DNA from 3 places in the Halomonas bluephagenesis genome. Region 1 is predicted to be linked to each of the others. Evidence: predicted binding sites of a transcription regulator. Region 1 holds the regulator's gene; each other region holds the start of a gene.

The links. The regulator FNR, encoded in region 1, switches genes on or off when oxygen is low (the NO sensors DNR and NnrR bind a similar motif). The targets are predictions, from matches to a motif close to TTGATNTANATCAA.
Region 2: the regulator FNR is predicted to act here: its motif matches at 3,666-3,679, upstream of frdA (fumarate reductase (quinol) flavoprotein subunit).
Region 3: the regulator FNR is predicted to act here: its motif matches at 3,114-3,127, upstream of cyoA (ubiquinol oxidase subunit II).

What each region holds. Positions count from the first base shown of each region.
Region 1 is NZ_CP133631.1:1,169,754-1,177,367, forward strand. Features, by position in the region: gene REH51_RS05300 (FixH family protein) at 1-92, shown strand, start outside; gene REH51_RS05305 (heavy metal translocating P-type ATPase) at 89-2,566, shown strand; gene ccoS (cbb3-type cytochrome oxidase assembly protein CcoS) at 2,563-2,784, shown strand; gene REH51_RS05315 (sulfite exporter TauE/SafE family protein) at 2,781-3,476, shown strand; gene hemN (oxygen-independent coproporphyrinogen III oxidase) at 3,605-5,032, shown strand; gene fnr (fumarate/nitrate reduction transcriptional regulator Fnr) at 5,091-5,843, shown strand; gene ttcA (tRNA 2-thiocytidine(32) synthetase TtcA) at 5,830-6,756, opposite strand; gene REH51_RS05335 (3'-5' exonuclease family protein) at 6,861-7,511, opposite strand; gene REH51_RS05340 (putative nucleotidyltransferase substrate binding domain-containing protein) at 7,517-7,614, opposite strand, start outside.
Region 2 is NZ_CP133631.1:124,641-132,254, forward strand. Features, by position in the region: gene REH51_RS00635 (bile acid:sodium symporter family protein) at 1-7, shown strand, start outside; gene frdD (fumarate reductase subunit FrdD) at 158-571, opposite strand; gene REH51_RS00645 (succinate dehydrogenase/fumarate reductase transmembrane subunit) at 571-966, opposite strand; gene REH51_RS00650 (succinate dehydrogenase/fumarate reductase iron-sulfur subunit) at 981-1,763, opposite strand; gene frdA (fumarate reductase (quinol) flavoprotein subunit) at 1,760-3,547, opposite strand; gene REH51_RS00660 (DASS family sodium-coupled anion symporter) at 3,937-4,998, shown strand; gene menA (1,4-dihydroxy-2-naphthoate octaprenyltransferase) at 5,014-5,940, shown strand; gene moaA (GTP 3',8-cyclase MoaA) at 5,972-6,961, opposite strand; gene REH51_RS00675 (molybdopterin molybdotransferase MoeA) at 7,076-7,614, opposite strand, start outside.
Region 3 is NZ_CP133631.1:3,017,992-3,025,605, reverse strand. Features, by position in the region: gene cyoB (cytochrome o ubiquinol oxidase subunit I) at 1-1,839, opposite strand, end outside; gene cyoA (ubiquinol oxidase subunit II) at 1,842-2,897, opposite strand; gene REH51_RS13635 (DeoR/GlpR family DNA-binding transcription regulator) at 3,172-3,939, opposite strand; gene REH51_RS13630 (outer membrane protein OmpK) at 4,201-5,043, shown strand; gene REH51_RS13625 (NupC/NupG family nucleoside CNT transporter) at 5,077-6,360, shown strand; gene deoC (deoxyribose-phosphate aldolase) at 6,444-7,262, shown strand; gene deoA (thymidine phosphorylase) at 7,264-7,614, shown strand, end outside.

The DNA.
Region 1 (7,614 bases):
GTGAAGCAGATTGGCGGTTAATCGGCGAAGCACGCTTCCCTGATGAAAACACTATTGCATTACTACCTGGTGGGCGCTCGGAGAACGAATGACCACGACCGCCCTCAGCTGCTACCACTGCGGCAACCCGGTGCCCGAAGGGGCACCGTGGTGTATTAACATTGACGACACCCCCCACCCGCTGTGCTGCCCCGGTTGCGAAGCTGTCGCTCATGCCATCGTCGATGGCGGGCTAGAAAGCTACTATCGCTATCGCACAGAAATGCCTGAGCGCCCTGACGAGCGTCAGGCTGTCAAAGCAGAAACCTGGTCAGTGTTTGATGACCCAGGGCTACAAGCCCAGTTTGTTCACCCAGAGGGTGACGAAGGACAAGTACGAGCCACACTAGCAATAGACGGCATCACCTGTGCAGCCTGCGCCTGGCTCATTGAACACCGTTTGAATGCACTTGATGGCGTCACTTCTAGCGCGGTCAACCTTACTCATCATCGTCTACGTGTTAGCTGGGACCCTACTGTCATCAACCTCTCACAGCTGTTCGCTGAACTAGCGGCCATTGGCTACGATGCGCAGCCCTATGAACCTGACCAAGCCCAAACGCGCTTGCAACATGAAGAACGCATGAATGTGCGCCGCCTGATTGTCGCGGCAGTCGGGATGATGCAGGTCATGATGTTCTCCATTCCCATTTATGTGTCGGGGCCTGGTGAGCTTAGCGAAGACTTTTACGCTCTGTTTCACTGGCTATCGTTTGCCCTAGCTACGCCCGTGGTGTTTTTCTCAGCACAACCTTTTTTCCGTAACGCGCTGCGTGACCTGAAAACGGGCGTTCTTGGCATGGATGTGCCGGTCTCGCTAGCCATTGGCGGCGCCTATTTGGCGAGCAGTTATGCAGTGCTGTTTAACGTTGGCGATGTTTATTTCGACTCAGTCGCCATGTTTACCTTTTTCTTGCTATTTGGCCGTTATGTAGAAGGTAGGGCCAGGCGGCGCAGCGGCCACAGTGGCAATGCGCTGAGCGGAGTTTTGCCAGTGTCTGCTATTCGCCTTGAAGCTGATGGCAGTGAACGCATTCTGCCTGCCAGTGAACTTAAAGAAGGCGACCGCGTGCTCATCAAGCCCGGTCATGGCGTTCCCGCTGATGGCATTATCGAAGACGGCGAATCCAGCCTGGACGAGTCGATGCTGACCGGTGAGTATTTGCCAGTGACTCGACGGGTAGGCGAAAGCGTGGTGGGTGGCAGCCAAAACATGGAAAACCCGCTCACCATAAAGGTAACCCATGCTGGCAATAGCGCCAGAGTGGCCGGTATTGTCGATTTAACCGATCGCGCCTTTGCAAGTCGCCCACGACTTGCCCAGATGGCGGCGCGTATGGCGCACCTGTTTGTATTACGGCTGCTGATCGTTACCGCGTGTGTCACAGTCGCATGGTGGTTTATTGATCCATCTCGCGTGCTATGGGTGCTGCTCTCGGTATTAGTAGTCACTTGCCCTTGTGCACTGGCACTGGCCACCCCCACTGCGCTGACAGCAGGACATGGTCAACTGCGCCAGCGAGGCGTACTGATTACTCGCGCTGACGCGATAGAGTCACTCTCCAACGTTACCCGCGTGATTTTTGATAAGACCGGTACGTTGACACGCGGTGAGATGCAACTGACCCAAACACACCCTATTACTCAACAGCATCTCACCAACAGCAATACGCCGCTCAGTGAAGGGCATGCAAAAGCCATTGCAGCGGCGTTAGAAGCGCACTCTGAACACCCAATTGCCAGGGCTTTCCGCCCATTCCGAGATGCCACACTGCAAGCACGCAACGTTAAAAGCGTGACCGGAAGCGGCCTAGAAGGCACTTTGAACGGCGCAACGTGGCGATTAGGCAAACCCGATTTTGCTACAACAACCGCGCTGCCTCCGCCAGGAACCGGCCAATGGCTTTTACTCAGTGAAAACAGTGTGCCGCGTGCTTGGTTCAAGCTGCACGATGGCATCCGCGAGGATGCGGCCCAAACTGTTGCCGCACTTCAAGCCCGCGGACTGGAAGTAGAGCTACTTTCCGGTGACACACAAGAGGCGGTAGAGAGCTTAGCTGAGCAGCTCAACATCACCACTTGGCATGCTGGCAAATCGCCTGAGGGCAAGCTGGAGCGGTTACGTGAGCTGCAAGCCAGCGGTGAACGTGTCGTGATGATTGGTGACGGTATCAATGATGTGCCGGTGCTGGCCGGTGCTGACGTCGCCATTGCCATGAATGGCGCCACAGATCTCGCCCGCACCCGCGCCGACGCTATATTGCTCAGTCCGCGTCTAATGCGTATTTTTGAGGCAATTGATATTTCCTGCGCCACGCGTCGCATTATGCGTCAAAACATGATGTGGTCGGTTTGCTACAATTTTTCGGCACTCCCTTTAGCGGCAATGGGATTAATCCCCCCCTGGCTTGCTGCGATTGGCATGTCGCTAAGCTCCCTGGTCGTCGTAGGTAACGCGCTTCGTCTTACGCGCTGGCGTACGCCGTCCGCCCCTCAGGTTGCCCTATCAAAACCGGTGACGGCATGACGATCTTATATTTACTGATTCCACTTTCACTGATACTACTGGGCCTCGCGGTGTGGGCGTTTTTCTGGGCCGTTAAGCACGACCAGTTCGACGACCTGGAAGGCCCGGCCCATCGTATCCTATTCGACGATGATGAGAATGACCTGCCCCCTGAGCAGCGCGCAGCACGAAAAAAACCCGCCTCTTCTTCGCAAGATAATCAAGAGCCACCCGCATGAATCCTACGGGCTTTGATTTACCGCCCCTACTAGCCGCGTTTGTATTTGGCTTAATGGGCGGCGCCCACTGTATCGGTATGTGTGGCGGTATTATGAGCGCACTAACCTTTGCCGTGCCGCCTAGCATGCGACACCCTGCACGCATGGGTGGGTTGCTGATTAGCTATAACGCGGGACGTATTCTCAGCTATATGGTGGCGGGTGCGATTGTTGCTGCACTTGGCACACTTATTTCACTCTCACCGACTGCACGTATTGCGCTGCAGGCTTTCGCCGCATTAATGCTTATCTTGATGGCACTCTATATCGCTAACTGGTGGAAGGGGCTGCTAAAAATAGAAGCAGTAGGGAGGCACCTTTGGCGCTATATAGAGCCGGTAGGGAGACGTTTGATGCCTGTCGTACACCTTCCTCAAGCCTTCACCCTAGGCGCACTATGGGGCTGGCTGCCCTGCGGTCTGGTTTATTCGATGTTAGCTTGGAGCCTCGCCATTGCAGACCCACTCGATGGCGCTCTCCTAATGGGAGCTTTTGGCCTGGGTACACTCCCCGCCCTACTGGCAACGGGTCTGGCAGCACAGCAGCTCAGCCATTTAATTCGCCATCCCGCCACTCGAAGCATTGCCGCCCTGTCGATCATCAGCTTCGCCCTTTGGCAGCTATGGACGCTTATTCCCCACGCAGCGCATTAGGCAGATACTCCTATAGCTTGATATAGCTCAACGCTTTCCAAGTAACGCCGAAGTAGCATGCCAAGAGAACCCTGAGCGACTGCGCTCAGTCACTCCTTTTGTTTATTTTTCACTTCGGAGCGCTCGCCATGCCCGTCCATGCCACTGCCGCCTTCTCTCTTCCCAACACTGAAGCGCCTGGGGCCACAGCCTGGGATGAAGCGTTGCTTCGTCGCTACGACAAAAGTGGCCCGCGTTACACGTCTTACCCAACGGCTCTCGCGTTTCACGAGCAGTTTAGCGCCGATAATTTTACCCAGGCGCTAGAGCGCAGTAATGAAAGCAGCCGACCGCTATCCCTATATGTGCATGTGCCCTTTTGTCGAAAAATTTGTTTCTATTGCGCGTGTAATAAAATCGCGACGAAAAATACCGCCCTTGCGGAACCTTACCTTTCTCGGCTAGATCGAGAAATGGTGCTTACGGCCCGTCATTTAGACACCTCTCGCCCGGTGCAACAGCTACACTGGGGCGGCGGCACGCCCACGTTTCTTACCTTGGCTCAAATGGGAGATCTGATTGATCGCTTAGATGCCCGTTTCGGTTTATCTAGCTCAGCTGATCGCGATTACGCCATTGAAATAGACCCCCGCGAAGCAGACGTGTTTACCTTGCGCCACCTACAGTCACTCGGCTTTAATCGGCTAAGCCTTGGCGTACAGGATTTAAACCCGCAGGTACAAAAAGCCATCAACCGTGTACAGCCCCGGGTACTCACCGAAACGTTAATGGAAGAAGCCCACCGTCTTGGCTTTCGCTCGCTCAATCTTGATTTAATTTATGGGCTACCATTTCAAACGGAAAAAAGCTTTGCCGAAACGCTGAGTCAGGTTATCGAACTAAACCCGGCACGGCTGTCCGTATTTAATTATGCGCACATGCCCACCCGCTTTGCTCCTCAACGACGCATTAACGAAGCAGACCTCCCCAGTGCCGATGAAAAACTGGCTATTTTGCATACCACCATTGAAATGCTGACTAACGCAGGCTATGTACATATTGGTATGGATCACTTTGCGCGCCCTGACGATAGCCTAGCGCTTGCTCAGCGTAACGGCACCTTGCAGCGCAATTTCCAGGGCTACTCTAGCCATGCACAGTGCGATTTAGTTGGATTAGGCGTATCCGCCATTTCACGGGTGGACGACGTTTACGCACAAAACCCGACTCGGCTTGACCAATATGAAGCGGCCTTAGATAAAGGTAAGCTAGCAACCGTCAAAGGATTAAGGTTAAATAAGGATGACCTAATACGAAGAGACGTTATTGAAAGGCTAATGTGCGACATGCATATTGATTTAGCGGACGTTGGAAAGCGTTGGCACATCGATGCTAATGACTATTTCTCCACCGCAACTGAACAGCTGGAAATAGCTGAGCAAGACGGCTTGATCACTCGCCATCAGCAAGTTATTAGCGCCACTCCCACTGGACAGCTGCTGATTCGCCACTTGGCGATGGCCTTTGATGCTCGCCTAGGTGACCAACCTACTCAGCGCTACTCGAAGATTGTATAAGCTTCTTGAGACGTCTTGCCCCTGGGCCTATGATGGCTAACGAGAAAGGGAGAATAATATGCCACACCCCGTCAGCCAACGACGTTCACTGCTGCAAGAGGCGCGCTGCCAAACCTGTAGCTTAAGCTCGTTGTGTCTACCGCTCGCCTTAGAGCTTGAGGACATGAGTCAGTTTGATGCCATCATCCGTCGTCGCGCACCACTCAAAAAAGGCGAGCCACTGTTTCGCCAGGGTGATCGCTTTACCAGTGTGTATGCCGTTCGCTCAGGCAGCCTGAAACAGGTGACCAGCGAGGGTAACGGTAATGATCAACTGACAAATTTCTACCTTCCCAGCGAACTGGTGGGATTGGACGGAATTGATGAAGAGCACTACCCCGGCAGTGTGATTGCGTTGGAAACCACCACGGTGTGTGAAATCCCGTTTGACCGCCTGGATATGCTTTCCGAAGAGCTGCCCGAACTACGCGGTCAGCTGTATCGAAGTATGAGTAAAGAGTTGCGTGACGACCGCCGTATGATGCGTTTACTGTCGCGCAAGACAGCCGACCAGCGGCTGGCGAGCTTTTTGGTCACTCTCTCAGACCGTTTCCGTCGACGAGGGTACTCGCCGTACAGTTTCAGACTCTCCATGTCCCGCGCTGACATTGGCAATTACTTAGGCTTGGCGGTAGAAACGGTCAGCCGTATTCTTAGCCGCTTTCAACAGCAAGACGTGGTGGCTGTTTCAGGTCGCGAGGTTAATATCCTAGATATGCGACGCCTCATCACATTGGCTGAAGAGGAAGAGCTAACGGCTAATCCACGGTAAATGCTTGAATACGCCCTTCCATCAATGCCGCTTGTTTGGCTTCAAGGCCAGCAAAGTCAAATAAATGGCGGGCTGCCAGCTGTGAAGGCGCTACATTGGTCACTGCCTTAAACATGCTTTCTAGACGTCCTGGGTGTTTTTTATCCCATTCCGCCAACATATCTTTGACGACTTGTCGCTGGAGGTTCGGCTGGGAGCCACATAAATTACAGGGAATAATGGGAAATTCCATTAAACGAGAAAACTCTGCAATATCTGCCTCCTTGCAGTAGGCAAGGGGGCGAATCACAATATTTTTACCATCATCAGATAAGAGTTTAGGAGGCATTGCTTTCAAGGTGCCGCCAAAGAACATATTAAGAAACAACGTTTCTAAAATATCTTCACGATGATGCCCTAGAGCAATTTTCGTCGCCCCAATCTCCTCGGCAAAGCCATAAAGAGAACCACGTCTTAATCGTGAGCAGAGCGCGCAGGTCGTTTTGCCCTCAGGGGTTTTCTCTTTCACCACCGAGTAGGTGTCGCGCTCTAGAATGTGGTATTCAACACCCACTTTATCCAGGTACTGGGGCAACACATGCTCTGGAAAACCTGGCTGTTTTTGATCCATATTAACGGCGACCAAGGAGAAATTAACCGGCGCATTGCGCTGCAGGTTAAGCAGTATCTCCAGCATCGTATAGCTATCTTTGCCACCAGACAGGCACACCATCACCTTGTCGCCTTCGCCAATCATTTGATAATCAATGATGGCGTTGCCAACTTCTCGCCGTAAGCGCTTTTGTAGCTTATTGAATTCACGCTTCTGCTTGGCGTCGTGATGCTCGGACTGAGTCTGTAAGTGATCAACAGAAGTGCTGCCAACAGCAACAGTTTTAGACGCAGCGGGATCAAAATAATCAGGTTGTAGCATGGTGTAGGCACTGCCGATGGTAGAAGAAGCAGCAGGCATTCTAACAATACTCACCACGTCCACCCAAGATAAACCCGTGGATTCATCGTATGCGGGTCGTAACCCTACCCCTGCTGGGCGATCTCACGCTGCAAACGCAGATACAAAAGCGCACTTGCGGTTGCATCCCCCAACCCCCCCATCCATTGGAGAGCGGGCATTTGCCAACGAGCAAGTGCTTCCGTTAGGCGGCCGCCCGTCTCGCACTGTGGATGTAAGCGACGCAACTGGCGATAGTGCAGTTTTCCCACATCGACCTGGGCATTAGGCAAACCAAACCCCAGCCCTGCTTTAAACAAATGATTAAGCTGTTCCACCGAACGGCCTAGCTGCCAACCAATTAGCGGCCGATTACCGATGAATTCAGCCAGCGCTCCAAGATGCTCAGCGTTAGGTGCCAGTACCGTGTCCGTCGCGTACAGCTGATGATGTCGACGCAGCGTAGAACCATTGTTGTTTTGCTCTCCTGCCAAAGTAGCCACCCAGGCTCGGCTGGTATGCACTCTCCCCGGACTTAAGACAACAGCCGCTACGCTGAGCACCGGAGATTGACCTGGGCTAACCTGACAGGCAAGCGCGACCATTTCCTCGCCCATGTAGGGCTGAAAAAGCCATGCGTAGGGGGAATCTGCCCAGCGGCGGCGGTCGCTTTCGCGCTGCATTAACGTACGTAGCGAGCCACTGAGTAATGACATATGCCGGTCTAACAAGCGCATTCCGCTCACGAATACTCCAAATGATAACGATGGGAGAGCCGCTGTTTAAAATCTTTTACGATGTGCAGCGCCTCACGCAATAAATCGCGCTCAAGGGATGAGA
Region 2 (7,614 bases), 1.0 Mb from region 1:
CTCATGAAACGGTGACTTAAATGGGCCTACTCAGCGCGAACAGCTGTTTTCAGCGGTCGTGCGTGTTGGTAGGAGAGAGCCTACAACATTTCGCTCCCCCCACCCTGTGCGGATGAATACTGTCCGTCATAAGAAGTTAGTCCTAGCGTCACACCGTTTAACCGAACATACCTACCACCACTAAACCTAGCGCCAAAACACTCAGTAAGGCGGCTGCACCGTACATCAGTTTTTTATTAAGTATGTCATTGCCCACGCTGATATCAAACAACCCGTGGCGCAGGCGGTGGGCGGCATGAAATAACGGCAAGCAAACCACCGCGCCAACAAACAGAAAGCCCGGCACACTAAACAGCAGATTGGACGCCCGCTCATAGCTCAGCGCCCCAGCAGGCAGCAGGCCAAGGGGCAGGCAAATGGCAATAAATAGAATGACGGCGGGCAAGATAACCGCAAAGCATACGCCGCCGGCACTGAACAGGCTCCACCAGAGTGGTTCATCAAAAGCTTGTTTATGCTGGGGTCCGTGTTCGTTTATAGCTAGTTTTTCCATAGCTGGTTTTTCCATCATTACGCCCTCCCCAATAGCCAGAAAAATAACAGTGCAACAGCCACTACACCTGCCCACTGACCAGCGACAATGGCCTTATCAGGAAGGCTATGCCCAGCGATGCGTAGCGGCATTACACGAGGAAACAGCACAAAGAAGGTCGCGGCGTGAAACAGGCTAGCGGCCAGCGCTAAAAGATTCAGCAGCAGCACAATGGGCGAGCCCATAAAGGCAATCCACCCCTGCCAGCTATCCGCCCCCTGAAGTAGGGCAACCATACCGGCCAGTAAACACAGCGTGAAAAACACCAGCGGCAGTACCGTGGCCTCGCGCAGCATATAGAGCTTAAAAAACCGGTGTTTCAGCCACCAGTTGCGTTTCAGTGGTGGCAGACGTTGCGATGATGATTTATGCATGATCTTTTCTCCCCTCACCCTTTAAACAGCGCAATTAAGGTATGTTTGGCAGCCTCGACCTTGCCCTGATTAACGGCAGCGGCGGGGTCGACATGCTTTGGGCATACCTGCGAACAGAAGCCGACAAAGGTGCAACTCCACACACCCTCGTGTCGATTAAGCTCGGTCATGCGCTGTTTTTTGCCATGGTCGCGGCTATCCAGGTTGTAACGGTGGGCGAGTGTTAGTGCCGCCGGGCCCAGGAATTCAGGGTTCAGCCCAAACTGCGGGCAGGCGGAGTAACAAAGCCCGCAGTTTATGCAGTTAGCGAACTGCTTGTAACGGGCAAGCTGCTCGGGGGTCTGCTGATAGGTTTCCGGTGCCTTCGGGTCATAGGGTTTTACCGGATTGTCATCTATCAGGTAGGGCTTAACCGCCGCTAAGTGCTCAAGGAATATTTCCATATCCACCACCAGATCCCGCTGCACGGGGAAGTGGGATAGCGGCTCGATGCGGATCTCGCCTTCATAATCGCGCAGGAAGGTTTTACAGCCGAGCTTTGGAATGCCGTTGACCATCACCCCACACGAGCCACAAATCGCCATGCGGCACGACCAGCGGTAGCTCAGGGTGCTATCAAGCTGCTCTTTAATATGATTCAGGGCATCCAGCAGCGAGGTGCTGTCATCCACCAGCATCTCGTACTGCTGCCAGTAAGCTTCAGCCGAGCTGTCTGGCAGGTAACGTTTAACGCTAATGTGCTTGATGCTGGTGTTATTAGTGCTGACACTCTTGGTAGTGATCTGCTCGGTACTCATACCTTGCCCCCCTTGCCCGCATCGCCGTAAGCCCGCTCAGCCGGTGCGGAAAACCGAACATCAACGTCCTGCCAGCGCAGCTCGGCCGGTGCTTCACCTTGGTAAAAGACTTGGCTGTGCTTGAGATAATTAACGTCGTCGCGTTTTTGCATGCCTTCATCTAAGCGTTGGTGAGCACCGCGGGATTCACGCCGTTCAAGTGCTCCTAGGCAAGAGGCTTCGGCAATATCCAGGCCGTATCCCAGTTCGATGCACTCCAGCAGCTCGGTGTTGAATATCTTGCTGGTATCGTTAACGCGAATTTTGGCATAGCGCTCGCGCAACTGACGCATGGTCTCAAGCGAATGGCGCATGCCTTCTTCGGTGCGGTAAATACCACAGCCACTCTCCATGGCTTGCACCATGGCGTGCTTAAGTTCTACCCAGGATTCGCCGCTGCCTTCACCATCACAGAGGCGCGCCAAAGTCGCTTGCTGATGCTCGGCTTGGGCTTCCAGCAGGCGCGTATCCGCCCACTCGGTTTGTGCCGCCCGCTTACTGGCTTGCTCACCCGCCAAGCGGCCAAATACCAGTAGCTCGGTCAGAGAATTGGAGCCCAGCCGGTTAGCTCCGTGCAAACCTACAGAAGCGCACTCCCCTGCAGCATAGAGCCCAGCAATAGACGTTTCGCACTGAGGATCGGTCTCAATTCCCCCCATGGTGTAGTGAACCGCCGGGCGAATGGGAATCGGTTCTTTCACAGGGTCAACATTGATATAGGATTTAGCCAGCTCGCAGATAAACGGTAGGCGCTCTAGGATGTATTTTTCACCCAAGTGGCGCAGATCAAGATAGACCACGTCGCTGTCACCAAACTTGCCAGTGCGGCCCGCCTGCTGCTCCTGCCAGAAAGCCTGTGAGAGTTTGTCCCGCGGCCCCAGTTCCATATATTTGTTTTCCGGCTTGCCCAGCGGTGTTTCCGGGCCAAGTCCATAATCCTGCAGATAGCGATAACCATCTTTATTGAGCAGAATGCCGCCTTCCCCCCGGCACGCTTCGGTAATCAAAATGCCGGAACCGGGTAAACCGGTGGGGTGGTATTGAACAAACTCCATGTCCCGCAGCGCCACACTGTGACGATAAGCCATGGCCATGCCATCGCCAGTCACAATGCCCGCGTTAGTATTGAAACGAAATAAGCGCCCCGCGCCACCGGTGGCCAGTATCACCGCTTTAGCACGCAGCAGCGTCAATTCGCCAGTGGCTAACTGCAGCGCAATCACCCCTATCACTGCACCTTCGTGAACCGCCAGATCAAGCACGAAATACTCATCAAAACGCTCAATCTCAGGGTATTTCAGCGAGGTCTGAAACAGCGTGTGCAGCATATGGAAGCCAGTTTTGTCGGCAGCAAACCAGGTGCGGGCAGTTTTCATGCCGCCAAAGCGGCGCACCTGCACCTGGCCATCGTCTTTGCGGCTCCATGGGCAGCCCCAGCGCTCCATCTGCACCAGCTCTTGATAGGCGTGATGGACAAAGTAGTCGACGACGCCCTGTTCAACTAGCCAGTCACCGCCTGACACCGTGTCGTCAAAGTGGGCCTGATGGGAGTCTTCAGCACTGGTAACCGCGGCAGCGCCCCCTTCAGCGGCCACGGTATGGGAGCGCATCGGGTAGACTTTTGACAGCAGCGCAATACGTTGAGGTGTCTTATGCTCCTTAGCGTGCTCAGCAGCGCCAATAGCCGCACGTAAGCCTGCCCCACCGCCTCCTACAATGACGATATCGAAATCTCGCTGCTGCATAACACTTCCTTCCGTTAGCCAGGCCAAAGCGCGTTAGTGGCGACACTCTGCGGCGTCGTCTTCTTTATTTGAACTTACCATACCCGTGGCGAGCTCTGTTCATTAGTCCAAAGGACTATTGATGTACATCAAGAAAAATAGAAATCGAGTTGGCGCTGCTTTTACCCTAGTGCCATACCATCTACTCTTCAAATAACTCACTGCCATCGGCAGGTGTTTTCGGCGTTGTTTTTAAAGAAAAAGTTTTTAAAGGCAAAGCTTTTAAAGACAAGGTCAATATTCCGGTGTGGCTTTACTGCCGAAATAATACTTAGAAAATAGAAGAACTTAAAAACAACTGAAGAGAAAGAGAGAGGCAGTATGAACAGCATTACTCAACCATCGCCTCGGTGGAAGCTATTCGCACCACTTATCATCGCCATCATTGTTGCGTTTCGATTCTTGCCCCTTTTACGCCCTCCAACACTGCACGCAGTGCGGGCACCATTTATCCGGTGATTCGCAACCTGCCACCACTTTACGACTCGCACCCCAATGACCCCAGCATGAAGCGTATGGGTAGCTTTTTGATGTGGACAGCGTTGGCTTCTACCTGCGTGACCAGCTCGCTGTTTCTAACAGCCATGGCCCCTAACTTGTTAGCCATCGCCCTAACCGAAAGCACAACCGGCATCCAGATCAACTGGGGGCAGTGGTTTATGGCCATTGCGCCAGTAGGCATTTTGCTACTGCTGTTAGTGCCACTACTTTGCTACTGGCTATGCGCCCCTGAGGTGAAAGCGGGCCATGAAATTTCTGACTGGGCAAGAGACGAGCTAAAGCAATTAGGCAAGCTCACTCGTAAAGAGATAGTACTGGTGGTAATGGTTGTCACGGCACTACTACTGTGGATTTTTGGCGGCGGCATTATCTCCGCATCTTTGGTTGGGCTGGTTGTGATTTGCGGCATGCTGCTGACAGGCATCGTCACCTGGGATGATATTCTCAAGAACAATGCCGCCTGGAATACCTTTGTTTGGTTTGCCACCTTGGTGGCGCTGGCAGGCGGACTTAGCCAAGTGGGGTTCGTGAATTGGTTTGGCAACGTGGTAGGCGGGCAAATAAGTCACTTTAACCCGCTGATGGCCATGGTGGCCTTGACCGTACTGTTCTACGCTCTGCACTACTTCTTTGCCAGCATTACGGCACACGTCACCGCCCTACTGCCGGTTATTTTGGCGGCGGCGTCTGGCATTCCAGGCTTGGATATGCAGATGTTTGTGCTACTACTGCTGCCCACGCTCGGCTTTATGGGTATTCTCACACCTTACGGCACAGGGCCAAGCCCGGTTTACTACGGTAGCGGCTACTTGCCCAGTGCACTCTTCTGGCGGCTAGGGGCAATCTTCGGGCTGATCTTCCTGGTGGCGTGGTTAGTCATTGGTCTGCCCTGGCTAATGCTAATCAATTGATTGGAAAATCGCACAATGGATTTACTCACTAAGCGCAATCACTGCCAAGCTTGGTTGCTAGCCGCTCGTCTGCGAACACTACCGCTAGCATGTGCCTCTATTCTGCTGGGGAGTGGTCTAGCAGCAGGTGAGAATGCTTATAAAACGTCAGTGCTAGTGTTTTCCTTACTGACAGCAATTGCCCTCCAGGTGCTCTCTAACCTTGCCAACGATTATGGTGATGCCACTTCTGGGGCCGACGATTATTCTCGCATTGGGCCGGCAAGAGCAGTCTCTTCAGGCTTAATCACTCCACGGGCCATGCGCATAGGGATGGCCCTAACGGCGACTGGTGCAGCGCTATCGGGACTGTTATTACTGCTTGCCACTTTTGGCAACCAGTGGGGACACATTGTTCTCTTCTTGCTACTAGGTGCTGCCGCTTTATTAGCAGCGGTGACCTATACCGTTGGGCTGGGCGGTAAGCCCTACGGCTACCGAGGGCTGGGCGACATTGCGGTTTTTTTGTTTTTCGGGTTGCTGGGAGTATTGGGAACCTATTACCTGCACACTCATCAACTAAGTTGGCTGCCGTTACTGCCCGCTGCCGCATGTGGACTGCTGGCCACTGCCGTGCTAAACGTCAATAACGTCCGAGATATCGACAGCGATGCGCGCACTGGCAAGATCACCTTAGCGGTGCGGCTTGGCCGCGCCAACGCTATAAAGTATCACTGGGCGCTGCTGGGAACAGCGCTGCTGCTCACTCTCATCTATCTGGTTGCAGTGCCAGTGCCGCTACTGGGGTGGAGTTGCCTGCTAGTGGCCAAACCACTGACTGATGCCGCCAAAACGTTAACCCAAAGTCGTGATGGCGAAATTCTAACCAGAATGCTGAAAAAAACGGCGATCTCAACGCTGCTTTACAGTGTGTTGTTGTCTATTGGCCTAATGCTGTTTTAAATATTGACATTGCGGTAGAGGAAACGTTGCGCTAACCGCCAGTTGCATTCATGAACCGCAAAACCTGAACCTCACCATCAGTAGTAAAGTAGTGGCGCTCTGGCTTTTTGTTCATTGCCGCCACAATGCTGGCTTTAAGCCGCTGGATATCACCTGGATAACGCCGCATTACAGCGCGTAAATCCACCGAGTGCTCATTGCCCAAGCAGAGGAGTAGCCGCCCTTCCGCCGTCACTCGAACACGATTACAAGCAGCACAAAAATTGTGGCTATGGGGAGAGATAAAGCCAATGCGTGACTGGCTGTTTGCCATACGATAATAACGGGATGGCCCTAGGGTGCTCTCGGTGGTGGGTAGGAGTTGATAATGGTTTTCTATGGTCTCGCGTACCGCATCAGTGGAAAGAAAGGTTTCACCACGGTTATGCTCGCTGATAGCGCCCAGGGGCATCTCCTCGATAAAGCTGATATCGACTTGTTCATCCCGGGCAAAGTTTACCAAGTCGATAATTTCGTCGTCATTACGCCCCTTAAGCAATACAGCGTTGAGCTTAATCGACTGAAAACCAGCGCGGCGTGCGGCACGGATACCCGCGATCACTTGGTTTAAGTCACCTGTTCGGGTTAATGCTTTAAAACGCTCGGGCTTGAGCGAGTCAAGGCTAATATTGAGCCGATGTAGCCCGCCTTGGCGCAAAGCATCGGCATGTTTGACCAGCCCTGAGCCATTGGTGGTCATAGCTAGCTCGCGCAGGCCCTCCAATTCACCGAGTTTTTGCACTAGCGTTAGCACGCCCTGGCGTACCAGCGGCTCACCACCAGTTAGACGGATTTTTTCCACGCCCAGCTCGACGAATGCCTGCGAAAGGGTGGCTATTTCCTCAAGGGTCAGCAATTGGGTTCGAGGCAGGAAGGTCATCTCCTCGGCCATGCAATATACACAGCGAAAATCACAACGATCAGTTACCGATATACGCAGGTAACGCACCTTACGGCCAAACCCATCGACCAAGACGCTCATAGTGAGGGCTCCTCTATTTGAGAACTAACCAGCTGTATGTGTGGCTTGTGATGTGAAGACATACCCTCTCCTATAAAAGCTAACGAGGTCAGTGGTCACGACTGAAAAAGTGATTCAAGCGGCGAACTGATTGATGGGGTAGTAGTGATACGCCTCCCCTTCTGCCACATCGATTTCGGGGTTAATCATTAAATAACCATCAGCTTGGCTAGCCGCACCAAGCATATGCGAGCCCTGTCCGCCCGCTAACTGCGCCACGGGACTCCCCTGTGACCAATCCAACACTACCCGTAATAGCTCGCAGCGCCCTTTGGGCCCACGCTGAGAGAAGCCCGCTGTTACTGGAAAACACTGTAGCGAAGCTAAGTGTCGACCCTGCATAGCATGAATAAACGGCAGCGCCAGCAGTTGCCAGCCCACCAGGGAGGCCACGGGATTACCCGGCAGCGCCATTAACGGCGTGCAAGTGGAAGGCTCCGCGCCTAGATAACCGAATGCAAAGGGCTTTCCGGGTTTCATCGCAACACCATGAAAATATAGCCCACCGCGCTGCTCGATCACCGGACGAACGTGATCCTCCTCGCCTACCGAAACGCCACCGGTGCATATCACCACATCTGCAATGGTTTGTGCGTGCTCAAAGGCCTGGTGCA
Region 3 (7,614 bases), 1.8 Mb from region 1:
TAACCACCAGATATGCCATACCAGTGCAAAACCAAGCACCAGGGCAAACAAGCTGATAACCGGCCCTGCCACGGTATTACGAGGCATGTGAATATCGGTATAAGGCGCTTCATCCAACTGCTCGTTGCTACGCTGTTTTTGCGACCAAAAACTGTCGATATCGCCAACTTCTGGCAAACGGGCAAAGTTGTAGAACGGTGCTGGTGAGGAAGTTGACCACTCCAATGTACGGCCATCCCATGGGTCGCCAGTCACATCGGCATTCAGCTTGCGATCACGAATGCTCACCCAGAACTGAATAATGGTGCAGGCAATGCCCATCATGATGATGACCGCCCCCACCCAGGCCAGAATCATCCACGACTGCCATTCCGGATTTGTGTAGGACTGCATGCGGCGCACCGCACCAAAGAAACTCAACACATAGAGCGGCATAAAGGCGACGTAGAAGCCAATAAACCAACACCAGAATGAACGCTTGCCCCACTTCTCGCTAAGCGTGAAACCGAATGCTTTAGGAAACCAGTACGTTAAGCCCGCCATCATGCCGAACACCACGCCACCAATAATCACGTTGTGGAAGTGGGCAATCACGAACAGGCTGTTATGCAGCACGAAGTTGGCCGCAGGTAGCGCCAGCATCACGCCGGTCATACCGCCTAAGGTAAAGGTAATAATGAAGCCTAAGGTCCATAGCACCGGCGAGGTCAGTTCCAGGCTGCCGCGGAAGATAGTGAACAGCCAGTTGAATACTTTCACCCCAGTAGGAATGGCAATAATCATCGTCATAATGCCGAAGAAGGCGTTGACGTTAGCCCCAGCCCCCATGGTGAAGAAGTGGTGCAACCAGACAATAAACGACAGCAGCGTGATCGCCACTGTGGCCCATACCATGGTGGTGTAACCAAACAAACGCTTACGCGCGAAGGTCGCGATCACTTCAGAGAAGACGCCAAAGGCTGGCAGGATCAGGATGTACACTTCCGGATGACCCCAGGCCCAGATGAGGTTGACGTACATCATCATGTTGCCGCCAAAATCATTGGTGAAGAAGTGCATGCCGAAGTAGCGGTCTAGGGTTAACAGCGCGATAGTCGCGGTAAGAATCGGGAAAGAGGCAATAATCAGGACGTTGGCACAAAGCGATGTCCAGGTAAAAATAGGCATGCGGAACATGGTCATGCCTTTGGTGCGCATTTTCAGGATCGTGACAAAGAAATTAATCCCGGTGAGCGTCGTACCTATGCCAGATATTTGTAACGCCCATATCCAATAATCGACCCCCACACCAGGGCTAAACTCTATCCCCGAAAGCGGCGCGTAAGCGAGCCAGCCAGTTTTGGCGAACTCCCCTACTACTAGGGAAATATTAACCAGAATCGCGGACACCGCGAACAGCCAAAAACTCAGGTTATTCAGGAAAGGAAAAGCAACGTCGCGTGCGCCAATCTGCAGCGGCACCACCAGATTCATCAAGCCGATGACCATCGGCATCGCGACAAAAAAGATCATGATCACGCCATGGGCGGTAAAGATCTGATCATAGTGTTCAGGAGGGAGGTAACCCGCGGCCCCACCAGCAGCCATAGCCAACTGGGTACGCATCATAATGGCATCGGCAAAGCCGCGAAGCAGCATCACCAAGGCAACCACAAAATACATAATACCGAGCTTTTTGTGGTCAACGGAGGTAAACCACTCGTTCCACAGCCAGCCCCATTTTCGGTAATAGGTTAATGCGCCGATAAGCGCAGCACCGCCAATCGCCATCATGGCGGCAACGATCATAATGATCGGTTCGTGATACGGAATCGACTCTAACGTCAGTTTTCCAAACATGCTTAACCCCCCGCTTCAACGCTTGTGGGATGGCCGCTCATCGCGTGATCCTCACTAGCATGCTGATTGGTAACGTGGCCAAACGCGGCCTGATGATGGGTAGCGCTCGCGCTTTCTAGCTCGCCAGACTCGCCGTGGCTATCGTGAGTATCACTGACGGTTTCAGCGTGGTGAGCGTGGTCGCCATGACCACCGTGCCCGCTACCACCGGTATGAAAGCTGGTTAGAATCGACGTATAGAGCGCCGGGGATACCTCAGAGAAGTACTCGACCGGGTGGTATTCACTCGGTTTGGCTAAGTCGCTATAGCGTTCGGGATAGGACAGGATTTCATTGGAAGCCCGCACGTTTTCAACCCACGTCTCAAAGTCTTCAGGGGTGGTAACGTGAGCATCGAAGGTCATTCCTGAGAAGCCAGCACCGCTGTAATTTGTGGAACGGCCTGGATAAACGCCGACGTCGTCCGCAATCAGGTGAACGTCGTTATCCATACCCGCCATGGCGTAGATTTGGCTGCCCAGGCGAGGAATAAAGAACGCGTTCATCACCGAGCCGGAGCTAACCCGAAAACGCACCGGCGTATCCACAGGAAAGGCCAGTTCGTTAACGCTGGCAATGCCTTGTTCGGGGTAGATAAACAGCCATTTCCAGTCCAGCGCTACCACTTGGATTTCCATCGCGGCGGTATCGCTTTCGATTGGCTTATGGGGATCTAAACTATGAGAGGTTTTCCAAGTAAGAAACGCTAATACAGCGATGATCAAGCAAGGCACTGTCCATACCGCGACTTCAATCGCATTAGAGTGCGCCCAATCAGGTAGGTATTTAGCAACGTTGCGGTTGCTGCGCCGATAACGCCAACCAAACAGCAGCGTCATCACTATCACCGGAATAACCACAATTAGCATCAGCCCAAAGGAGGTCAGTATTAGCGAGCGTTGCTCAACGCCAATCTGTCCCTTGGGATCCAACAATGCAGAACTGCAGCCCGTTAACAACAGGCACAATACGACGAGCACAAATGTGCCTCGCCTGCGCCAGAGGGTATGTCGTTGCATGGTGTGATCTCGTCAGAGAGTTGTCCAAAACAGCGCGCTACATGACCAGCTTAATAGCTAGCTAAATAGCGCGCTAACTAACACCCCATACTTTTCCCAGAACAGTGAGTTCGTATGCGTTGCTCCGGGAAAAATATGCGCTACCGAAGGGGGTTGGTAGCGAGCCATAGCCAGCACACGCCATGCGTGCATAAACTAAGACTAAAGTATTTTCTATTGATCTGGGTCAATCAGAAAGAGGCGCTTTGCCGCACCCTGAGGGCTCAAAAATATGTTAAGCGACTGTCACGCTAAGCGATGCCTGAGGAAGACAGTCTAGTAATTTAGGTGCGTGCTCATCGTCAGTCACGACAATATCGAAATCGGATAACGCGGCAAAATAGGCTGGGCGCACTAAGCCAAATTTACTGGCATCAACAATCAACAGGCGTTGCATGGCAGTCGCAATAGCGGCCTGCTTTGGAGCCACTTCGTGAAAATGGAAACAGCTAACGCCCCGTTCGCAGTCCACCCCCGCCGCCGAGATCAGTGCTTTATTAATGCCTAAACGCTCAATAGCAGCTCGCATACCATCACTGCCAAACGACTGTGATGAAGCGTAAAACAACCCACCTAGCAGCACTAACCGAACATTGGGCAGCGTGGCCACTGAGTTAGCCACGTTAAGGGCATACGTCACCACGGTGAGTTCGCGGAAATGGCTAAGCTGGCTAAGCAACGGAATCAGTGTTGAACCACAGTCAATAAACAGCGTGTCGCCCTCCTCAATCAAGCTGGCAACCCGCTGACAGAGACGGTGCTTAACCTGATAGTGACTCGCCTGCTGCTCGGTTAGGTCGTACACCGGCGTTACGCCAGGGTAGTTTGCCATGACCAGCCGACCGCCCAACAAGCTAATCGCCGAAGGCTGCGTAGTAACGTCCCGACGGATCGTCATTTCAGAAACGCCGCACAGCTCAGCAGCATCACGCAGATGCAATGTTCCCCCGCTGGCTAGCGCTTCTTGCAACATTGCCAAACGCTGAGCGCTTCGGTCGTTCATGGCAAATCTCTCCTTTAGTCCCAAGTTCAGACGTTATTTTTCTATCAGCGGTTAGCAAGTATTCGAAGCCTATGCTGAGCCAGCCCTTGCGTTATTTCCACTGTCAGACACCATCATTCGACTATTTGAGAGTCATATCACATCCAAAGGACGTTGATGTCGTAATACTTGCAAATCAACGTTAAAAAAATAACACTCAATGTTATAATTTTAACATTAACGCCAGCCCACACGACTCATAACAAACCTGTTGAGGCTTCCATGACTATTCAAACTCCTTCTCGTTTTTCTTTCGTCACGCTTGGCGCTGGCGTTTTACTGGCAAGTACTGCGCTGGTAACGCCAGCGTTAGCAAACGACACCCTCGCGTCACCGACGACTCCCCTTTGGTCATTTGCCAATGTGTCAGTGAACTACTTGGATTGGTCAAACGGCACTGAAGCACGTACCGCTAATAACGCAGCAAAAAGCGATTTCACGTTTGTAGAAATCGAAGGCGGCGTAGGTTACAGCTGGGGCGAATTCTACGGCTTTTTCGATTTCGAGAACCCGACGAACGACCAGTTTGACGAATCAAGCGGCGGTAAAGATAACTTCCGTACCGCGGGCAAAATTACCTCGCACATTTATTTAGGTGACAGCCCGCTATCGATCTACGCGCATCTGTACGACTTCCGCGATTATGGTTTCAACGCTCGCGAGCAGGATCAAATTCTCGGTCTTGGCTACCGCACGACCTTCGACAATGGCCTATGGTTCAAACCGTTTATTGGCGCAGCTCGCGTGCAGAGCGACGGCTATACTGGCATGAATGGCTTTATGGCAGGGTGGGTAGCAGGTTATGACTTCTCAGCGCTCAACCAGAACTTCAGTGTCACCAACTGGCATGAACAAACCTTTGGCCGTGATGACGAGTACCTGGAGCAGAACTACGTAGGCGATAAAGCGGGCAGTGTGGGCACCAACGGCGCGCTTAGCTTGTGGTGGCACCCTTCTGAGCTAATTACCACTGGCGTGCAGTATCGCTACTCAGAGAATAAGCTGGGTACCCCGGACGCTTACCAAAATGCGATGATTTACTCAGTAAAGCTAAACTTACTGTAATCGCCCCACTTCACTCGCTCGGAAGGTACCCACATGACCCTCATCATGAGCCTGGTAGGTATGGTTACGCTGGTAACCATCGCACTAATCTTCTCTTACGACCGTAAATCGATTCGGCTGCGTACTGTGCTCGGCGCGTTTGCCATTCAGGCAGGGATAGGTGCATTTGTTCTTTATGTGCCATTTGGCCAAGCGGTGCTACAAGCTATCTCGTCAGGCGTTAGCCAAGTATTAGTCTACGCCAATGACGGCATCGGCTTTCTGTTTGGCGGCTTAGCCGATGTCGACAACGTTGGCTTCGTTTTTGCCATAAAAGTACTGCCAGTGATTATCTTTTTCTCGTCACTCATCGCGGTACTTTATTACATCGGCATCATGCAGTGGGTCATTCGGATTTTAGGCGGCGCGCTGCAAAAAGCACTTGGCACCTCACGTACCGAATCGCTTTCAGCCACGGCAAACATCTTTGTTGGCCAAACCGAAGCGCCGCTGGTGGTTCGCCCGTTTATCGCCCGAATGACCCCTTCTCAGCTATTTGCAGTGATGTGCGGTGGCCTAGCATCAGTGGCTGGTTCAGTTCTGGCGGGCTACGCCGCGCTGGGGATTCCTATGGAGTACTTGGTCGCCGCTTCTTTTATGGCGGCACCGGGTGGCCTGCTGTTTGCCAAGCTGATCATGCCTGAAACCCAAGACGCAACCGATAGCGACAGCGTTTCTAAAGTAGAAGAAGAGCTTAAAGAGCAGGAAGACAAACCCGCCAACGTATTAGATGCAGCCGCAGCGGGCGCTACGTCAGGTATGAAGCTTGCCGCCAACGTCGGTGCCATGCTGCTGGCGTTTATTGCTCTTATCGCTCTTATTAACGGTATTTTGGGCGGCATCGGCGGCTGGTTTGGCTTTGAATCGCTCAGCCTTGAGCTTATCCTCGGCTGGCTGTTTGCACCGCTTGCCTTCTTACTTGGCGTTCCCTGGGAAGAAGCCACGCTGGCAGGGTCGTTTATTGGTCAAAAGCTGGTGGTGAATGAGTTTGTGGCCTTTATTAACCTGGCTCCCTACATTGATGGGGAACAGGTAGTGGCCGCCACGGGTCAGATGATGACACCACACACCATGGCAATTCTTTCCTTTGCGTTATGTGGCTTTGCCAATCTGTCATCCATTGCCATTTTGCTAGGCGGTTTAGGCAGTATTGCTCCTACTCGCCGCAAAGAGATTGCTCGTTTTGGCGTGAAGGCCGTATTGGCCGGTACACTCTCTAACCTAATGTCGGCCTCAATTGCTGGCTTCTTTATTGCGTTGAGTAGCGCCACGGCTTAACGCAGCGAGCACGATACTATGCAACGGGCGCTGCTGTTTTCACGCAGTGCCCGTTCTGTCTTTTATTAATTTGTGAGAACTCCATGACTGCGACTGCCCCTTCTCAGCACACTCAAGCCCATATCATCCAAGCCGCCCGCCAAGCACTCACCCTCATGGATCTGACGAGCCTGAACGACAGCGACACCGATAGCACCATTGAAGCGCTGTGCCAGCAGGTTAAAACGCCTTTTGGCAACCCGGCAGCGGTATGCGTTTACCCACAATTTGTGGTTACCGCGCAGCGTGCGCTAACCGCTCACAAGCTCAATGACCACGTTAAAATTGCCACGGTTACCAACTTTCCTGACGGCGGTGACGACATCATGGGCGCTGCCCGTGAAACCCGCGACGCCGTCGCTTCCGGTGCCGATGAAGTCGATGTAGTTTTCCCCTATCGCGCGTTGATGGCAGGCGATGAAGCAACCGGCCTTGAGCTGGTCGAAATGTGTAAAGCCGCCTGCGCCGGACAAGCACGCTTAAAAGTCATCATTGAATCAGGCGAACTCAAAGATCCCGCGCTTATCAAGCGTGCCAGTGAACTGGCCATTGAGGGCGGCGCTGACTTTATTAAAACATCGACGGGCAAGGTCGAAACGAACGCCACCTTGGAAGCCGCTGAGATTATGCTCAACGCGATTAAAGCCAGCGGTGAAGATGTCGGGTTTAAAGCCGCAGGTGGCGTTCGCACCGCCGAAGAAGCCGCCGACTATTTGGCACTTGCCACTAACATTATGGGCGCGCAGTGGGTAACGCCTGAGCACTTCCGGTTTGGCGCTTCCAGTCTGCTGGGTAATTTATTGAACACGCTAAGTGGCGCTTCACAGGCCGCTCCGCTCTCCACTACTAATGGAGGCTACTAAAATGTCGTCTACCGCTTCTCATCACGCTCTCCTGCCCCAGGAACTGATTCGCCTGAAGCGCGATAGCCAGCCGCTACCTGCGGAAGAGATCAAAGCCTTCGTGCAGGGCATTGCCGATGATCGCATCAGCGATGCCCAAATTGGCGCCTTCACCATGGCGGTGTTCTTAAACGGCATGAGCCGTGAAGAAGTGGTCGCACTGACCACGGCGACCCGCGACTCCGGCCATGTCATGCAGTGGGATTCCCTCAACCTGCCCGGCCCAATTGTCGATAAACACTCCACTGGCGGCGTTGGTGATCTAGTGTCGTTGGTACTCGGCCCCTGGGTCGCCGCCTGCGGCGCGTTTGTG